DNA from 3 places in the Brevibacillus ruminantium genome. Region 2 is predicted to be linked to each of the others. Evidence: a T-box and tRNA genes for the amino acid it is inferred to sense, from the RefSeq annotation. Region 2 holds a T-box; the other regions hold tRNA genes.

Region 1 (2,177 bases), 840 kb from region 2:
ATTAGCTCAGTTGGTAGAGCATCTGACTTTTAATCAGAGGGTCGAAGGTTCGAGTCCTTCATGGCTCACCAGTTTTTTAAAGGGAATATGCGGTCGTGGCGGAATTGGCAGACGCGCTAGATTCAGGTTCTAGTGGTGGCAACACCGTGGAGGTTCAAGTCCTCTCGACCGCACCATATTACCTCAAAAGGCAAAGAGAAAGCTTTGCAGTATAAAGGCACACCTTTTCAGGGAAATATATGAAACAGCATGCGGACGTAGCTCAATTGGTAGAGCGTCGCCTTGCCAAGGCGAAGGTCGCGGGTTCGAGACCCGTCGTCCGCTCCATTGAAGTTATTCAGTCTCTCACCCGTTCCGGGTTCACCCTCGGGGACAGACACCTTATCCATTATGTGCCCTTAGCTCAGCTGGATAGAGCGTTTGACTACGAATCAAAAGGTCGGGAGTTCGAATCTCTCAGGGCACGCCACTTTACCCCAAAAGTAAAGTGAAGCGTAATAGTGTAGACCGAATAGTATTCGGGGCCGCACTACAAAAAAGATAGTATCGGGAAGTAGCTCAGCTTGGTAGAGTACTTGGCTTGGGACCAAGGGGTCGCAGGTTCGAATCCTGTCTTCCCGACCATGTAATTTCATAGATGCCGGTATGGCGGAATTGGCAGACGCGCGCGACTCAAAATCGTGAGGGAAACCGTGGGGGTTCAAGTCCCTCTACCGGCACCATATTTGCGGGTGTAGTTCAATGGTAGAACTCCAGCCTTCCAAGCTGGTCGCGTGGGTTCGATTCCCATCACCCGCTCCATTTATATCTAATGGGCTTACAAAAAGCCTGTTTTCTATTGCGGAGGGATACCGAAGTGGTCATAACGGGGCGGTCTTGAAAACCGTTAGGGTGCAAGCCCACGGGGGTTCGAATCCCTCTCCCTCCGCCATTACTTTCTATAGCTTGATTTGTGGCGGCGTAGCTCAGCTGGCTAGAGCGTTCGGTTCATACCCGAAAGGTCGGGGGTTCGAGCCCCTCCACCGCTACCATAGGGGCATAGTTTAAAGGTAGAACGAAGGTCTCCAAAACCTTTGGTGTGGGTTCGATTCCTACTGCCCCTGCCAGACGAACTGAATAACTCTCATTTATATGGCGGTCGTGGCGAAGGGGTTAACGCACCGGATTGTGGCTCCGGCACTCGTGGGTTCAAGTCCCATCGATCGCCCCATGAATTTGAGCCTATAGCTCAGAGGATAGAGCACTGGTCTCCGGAACCAGGTGCCCAGGTTCGAGTCCTGGTAGGCTCGCCATTATGATTTGCGGTCGTGGTGGAATTGGCAGACACACCATCTTGAGGGGGTGGCGGGGCGACCCGTGCGAGTTCGAGTCTCGCCGACCGCACCAAATTTCCAACAAATTCATTTGACTGTAGTTAACGAGTTTGTTAGAATGAATTTCTGTCCTTAATGGACCCTTTCAAATAAGGGACTCTTCAAAAAGTAACAAGTGAACAGGCAGCAAAAAAAGGTTGACTTGTCCGCTGCGAAATGTTACGATGAAATTCCTGACTCAAAGTAGTCGGGCTGAAGGCCATGACAGGTTGCATTAAAAAAGTTTACAAGCACTAAAAAAGCTGTTGACTTTTAAAACGCAACATGATATACCGGAATGGTTGAAAAGAAATGCTCTTTGAAAACTGAACAGCGAAGCGTTTTAATAGTGAGTAAATCACAAGCCTAGCAAAATGTTTTGAAGCTAATGAATCAACTCAACTTTATTGGAGAGTTTGATCCTGGCTCAGGACGAACGCTGGCGGCGTGCCTAATACATGCAAGTCGAGCGAGTCCCTTCGGGGGCTAGCGGCGGACGGGTGAGTAACACGTAGGCAACCTGCCTGTAAGCTCGGGATAACATGGGGAAACTCATGCTAATACCGGATAGGATTCTCTCTCGCATGAGAGGGAATGGAAAGATGGCGCAAGCTATCACTTGCAGATGGGCCTGCGGCGCATTAGCTAGTTGGTGGGGTAACGGCCTACCAAGGCGACGATGCGTAGCCGACCTGAGAGGGTGACCGGCCACACTGGGACTGAGACACGGCCCAGACTCCTACGGGAGGCAGCAGTAGGGAATTTTCCACAATGGACGAAAGTCTGATGGAGCAACGCCGCGTGAACGATGAAGGTCTTCGGATT
Region 2 (2,177 bases):
GAAATGATCGCTACTTTCGAATCGTTCCTTTGATCCACTGTAATATTCATGAGTGATGACTCCTTTCCAAAACCTTTCCTAAAGTATCGGCTAACCATTAAAAATAGTCCATACTCATGGCTTCACGAATCTCTCGCATGGTTTCTTTTGCTACAAGGCGTGCTTTTTCTGTACCCGACATCAGAATTTCATCGACCCTTTTCGGATCATTTTGATACACGATTCTTCGTTCCCTCATGGGTTCCAGCAGATCGTTAATCCTTTCCGTGACTTTTCCCTTGCATTCCATACAACCGATTTGACCTTTTTTGCAGCTCTCAAAAATTTCATCGGAGCCCTCTTGGCGAAATGCTCGATGATACGCATAAACTGGACAAATTTCCGGATGGCCGACATCTGTTTTGTGGATTCGGGCAGGATCTGTTGTTGCTTTCTTTATCTTCTCCCTCACCTCTTCTTCAGAGGAATCCAAATAAATGGCATTTCCAAGACTTTTACTCATTTTATGGTTCCCGTCTAATCCAACAAGTCTTGGAATTTCCCCAATAAGCGGTTCTGGTTCTACTAACACAGGTTTATACAACTGGTTAAAGCGACGAACGATTTTTCTGCTTTGTTCAATATGAGGCAGCTGGTCCTCTCCTACAGGAACTAATGTCGCCTTGCAAAAGGCAATATCTGCCGTCTGGCTTACAGGGTATCCCAGAAATCCGTAATACATATCTTGAAATCCCCGTTCCTTGGCTTCTGCTTTAATCGTAGGATTGTGGCGTAAAGAATTGACCGTCACGAACATGGAAAAATAAGTCGTCAACTCAGCAATCTCCGGAATCAAAGATTGAATAAAAATAGTAGCTTGTTCAGGGTTAATTCCTGCGGATAAATAATCCAATGCTACATTACGCAAGTTTTGTTTGATCAACTCCGGATTTTCGAAATGGGTAGTCAGGGCTTGAACGTCTGCCAATATGAGATACGTTTCATATTGATTCTGCAGCTCCACTCGATTTTTTAAGCTCCCGACGTAATGTCCAAGGTGAAGTTTTCCCGTAATCCGATCTCCTGTTACTATTCGCCCTTTCATTTGTGAGCCTCCTCATAATTTGGTTTCTGTCATGTAAACTTGAGATCCACCAACCGTCATCCATGGACATCCCCCCTTTCAAGGAATAAAAAAAACCCCGCCCAGTAAAGGACGAGGTCATCGTGGTACCACCTTTTTTAACCGCAACAAAGCGATTCACTCTAAAGTACGGCAAGAAATAAAAGATCCTTACGATACTCCTCTCTTGATAACGGGGAGAGAATCCCGGCAGCGCCTACTCATTGTTCAGCGGAGCGATTCAGAAGCCCATTCGGCATCAGGTGAGGATCGGTTCGCAGCAACCACCGACTCTCTGAACCCCATGATCTGATACGTACTTGCTCTTCTTCAACATCGTTAATCCGGTCATTTATTTATTATCATTTTATGCGAAAATGATCAATAAAACAAGTCAACCAGCTTTCCTGAAATCGCTCAGACATGGGAACTGCCCTCTCCCTCCTCCAGCCTCATTGAAACTCCCACTTGGAAAACTTTCCATGATCTGTTATCATTTTTGTAATCTGTTTGAATGGAAAGGAGCTCGTCACACGTATGCCAACAACTACTTTGTAATGGATCACAAACTGGATAGCATTACCCTCGAAAAACAGCATGTTTTTCACCAGGGGGTAGTCTGCCCATTTTCCCATTACAAAGGAACGTGACGATATCTGTAGAGTTGACGCTTACGGAGATTCGCCCTTTGGGTGAATCTCCTTTTTTGATTGGATGAATGCTCTTTAGCCAATCCAACGCTTCACCCTACAAGACATTCAAATAGGCCATCGCGTTCCTTTATCTACTCGTGAGGTGAAGGATATGCATACCATCGAGCTTTTCTGGACGCTGCAAGCTTCAGCGAACACAGCTGGCAGCATCGAACGCCATTGCAAAAATTGCGGAAAAACAGTCCGCTTTACCGATACCAACATACGCCGTCACAACGCCAACGGAAAAAACGTATACCGTTTCTCCATCTACAAATGCGAAAAGGGGCATACATGGAACAAAAAGCTGGCTATTTACAAATCGTTCTCGGAGCATGCCGAGATTCTTGAAGAGGCGCTTCCCATCGACGGCGATGCACCCG
Region 3 (2,177 bases), 2.1 Mb from region 2:
TAGTCGAGATAAAATTCGGCGACGATGACTTTCAGCGGGATGGTGACTATTTTTTCTTCTGCTTTTCCCTGCAAGGAGACTTCGCCACTGGAAATCATCCGGGGCACTTTTTGAATTGCTGATGGGCTGCTCTTTTCCCCATCTCCTGCACTGGTGTTAGTTGATTGGGTTGATTCAGTTGTTCGGTTTGGACCCGTTGAGCTCTTAGTTATTTCAGAGATTCCGCTAACAGCTGTTTGCGTCCCTTTAGATGTGTTTGCCGTGACTATTCTGCTCTCGTCCTGAATCTGATTACCCATCGCTTTTGTTTGCAGTACCGGCGAACATCCGGTTACGATAAGAGCTAGCCAAGCCACAATCAGTATCGCTTTTGTTTTGCTATCGATCCTTGCTATTGGTTTAGGTACCCCATTCTTCAAGTTCGTCCTCCCCAATCTATTCATGCTTTGCTTATAATGGGTAGACGCATTTGTCATTCTTTTCGTTACCAAATACAGACAAATAAAAAAAGGAATCGTTCATCGATTCCTTTTTCTTATGGTGCCGGTAGAGGGACTTGAACCCCCACGGTTTCCCTCACGATTTTGAGTCGCGCGCGTCTGCCAATTCCGCCATACCGGCTCATTGCTTTGGAGGAGGCACCCGGATTTGAACCGGGGGTAAGGGTTTTGCAGACCCGTGCCTTACCACTTGGCTATGCCTCCGTATTTGGTTGTTGAGAAAGCGTTGCTTTCTGTCTGTCCCCGAGGGTGAACCCGGTACGGGTGAGAGACTGATTAATTTCAATGGAGCGGACGACGGGTCTCGAACCCGCGACCTTCGCCTTGGCAAGGCGACGCTCTACCAATTGAGCTACGTCCGCAAAATGGCTGGGGCACTAGGATTCGAACCTAGGCATGACGGAGTCAAAGTCCGTTGCCTTACCGCTTGGCTATGCCCCAAGGATAGGTTGGAAATGGGGCGATCGATGGGAATCGAACCCACGAGTGTCGGAGCCACAATCCGATGCGTTAACCACTTCGCCACGACCGCCACATATGGCAGGGGCAGTAGGAATCGAACCCACACCAAAGGTTTTGGAGACCTTCGTTCTACCTTTAAACTATGCCCCTCTATGGTGGCTCGGGACGGAATCGAACCGCCGACACGAGGATTTTCAGTCCTCTGCTCTACCGACTGAGCTACCGAGCCACATTTCAAAAAATAAGAAAAGGAGTAGAACCCGCTACTTCTTTGTGAAATGGCGGAGCTGACGGGACTCGCTTCCACTGGCGATTCTACCTCGAAAACCTTCTTGGCGAGCCAGATCTGCAGTACCCGAGCAATTCTTCATGAGTCTTCTGCAAGGGTGAACCCGTTTACGGGTGAGAGGCCCATGACTTCTTTGAAATGGCGGAGCTGACGGGACTCGAACCCGCGACCTCCGGTGTGACAGACCGGCGTGAACTCCAACTTCACCACAGCTCCATATTTAGTTGCGCCTAAGGGCAATTCCATCTTATTCGATCAAGCAGTAACTCGACATTGTTCAAGTAGATGATTTGGTTGCGGGAGCAGGATTTGAACCTGCGACCTTCGGGTTATGAGCCCGACGAGCTGCCAGACTGCTCCATCCCGCGACGATATGATATTCTACTTCCTGGTCTTTCTTCGAGGGTGAACCGGTACGGTGAGATCCCGTGTCGAAAGCTTCGAAGAAAGAGTGGTGGAGGCTGACGGGATCGAACCGCCGACCCTCTGCTTGTAAGGCAGATGCTCTCCCAGCTGAGCTAAGCCTCCAGATACCCCTCAACATTCGTTTTAGGGTCCCTGCAAAGTACCCGGTGCTGCTACAAAGCATTCACTTCACTTTGTGGGGTAGTATGGTGACCCGTAGGGGATTCGAACCCCTGTATGACAGCGTGAAAGGCTGCTGTGTTAAACCGCTTCACCAACGGGCCAAATATGGCGGATGGAGTGGGATTTGAACCCACGAGACGAGTCATCCCCGTCTACACGATTTCCAATCGTGCTCCTTCGGCCTCTCGGACATCCATCCACATGGCTCCTCGGGAGGGACTCGAACCCCCGACCGATCGGTTAACAGCCGATTGCTCTACCAACTGAGCTACCGAGGAATATTCAGGAAGGGGCGCTGACCAAAATCGCCAACGTTCTTGTTCAACGTCGGCACTGGC

What was found. A T-box is a leader RNA that pairs with one kind of tRNA and senses whether it is charged. The one in region 2 lies ahead of trpS (tryptophan--tRNA ligase), so its partner is inferred to be a tRNA-Trp.
Region 1: it has a tRNA-Trp gene. The T-box ahead of trpS (tryptophan--tRNA ligase) is inferred to sense a tRNA for this amino acid. The anticodon was not compared.
Region 3: it has a tRNA-Trp gene. The T-box ahead of trpS (tryptophan--tRNA ligase) is inferred to sense a tRNA for this amino acid. The anticodon was not compared.

The regions. Positions count from the first base shown of each region.
Region 1 covers NZ_CP098755.1:60,095-62,271, forward strand. The annotation lists tRNA gene NDK47_RS00345 (tRNA-Lys) at 1-71, shown strand, start outside; tRNA gene NDK47_RS00350 (tRNA-Leu) at 90-176, shown strand; tRNA gene NDK47_RS00355 (tRNA-Gly) at 252-327, shown strand; tRNA gene NDK47_RS00360 (tRNA-Arg) at 393-469, shown strand; tRNA gene NDK47_RS00365 (tRNA-Pro) at 548-624, shown strand; tRNA gene NDK47_RS00370 (tRNA-Leu) at 640-722, shown strand; tRNA gene NDK47_RS00375 (tRNA-Gly) at 728-801, shown strand; tRNA gene NDK47_RS00380 (tRNA-Ser) at 843-931, shown strand; tRNA gene NDK47_RS00385 (tRNA-Met) at 955-1,031, shown strand; tRNA gene NDK47_RS00390 (tRNA-Trp) at 1,033-1,106, shown strand; tRNA gene NDK47_RS00395 (tRNA-His) at 1,135-1,210, shown strand; tRNA gene NDK47_RS00400 (tRNA-Arg) at 1,218-1,292, shown strand; tRNA gene NDK47_RS00405 (tRNA-Leu) at 1,302-1,386, shown strand; rRNA gene NDK47_RS00410 (16S ribosomal RNA) at 1,757-2,177, shown strand, end outside.
Region 2 covers NZ_CP098755.1:899,235-901,411, reverse strand. The annotation lists gene NDK47_RS04500 (DUF4180 domain-containing protein) at 1-50, opposite strand, end outside; gene trpS (tryptophan--tRNA ligase) at 98-1,084, opposite strand; T-box leader at 1,189-1,445, opposite strand; gene NDK47_RS04490 (S4 domain-containing protein) at 1,907-2,177, shown strand, end outside.
Region 3 covers NZ_CP098755.1:4,401,472-4,403,648, forward strand. The annotation lists gene NDK47_RS21605 (DUF4850 domain-containing protein) at 1-419, opposite strand, end outside; tRNA gene NDK47_RS21610 (tRNA-Leu) at 539-621, opposite strand; tRNA gene NDK47_RS21615 (tRNA-Cys) at 631-704, opposite strand; tRNA gene NDK47_RS21620 (tRNA-Gly) at 787-862, opposite strand; tRNA gene NDK47_RS21625 (tRNA-Gln) at 867-941, opposite strand; tRNA gene NDK47_RS21630 (tRNA-His) at 957-1,032, opposite strand; tRNA gene NDK47_RS21635 (tRNA-Trp) at 1,039-1,112, opposite strand; tRNA gene NDK47_RS21640 (tRNA-Phe) at 1,116-1,191, opposite strand; tRNA gene NDK47_RS21645 (tRNA-Asp) at 1,391-1,467, opposite strand; tRNA gene NDK47_RS21650 (tRNA-Met) at 1,543-1,619, opposite strand; tRNA gene NDK47_RS21655 (tRNA-Val) at 1,704-1,779, opposite strand; tRNA gene NDK47_RS21660 (tRNA-Glu) at 1,864-1,940, opposite strand; tRNA gene NDK47_RS21665 (tRNA-Ser) at 1,946-2,038, opposite strand; tRNA gene NDK47_RS21670 (tRNA-Asn) at 2,042-2,117, opposite strand.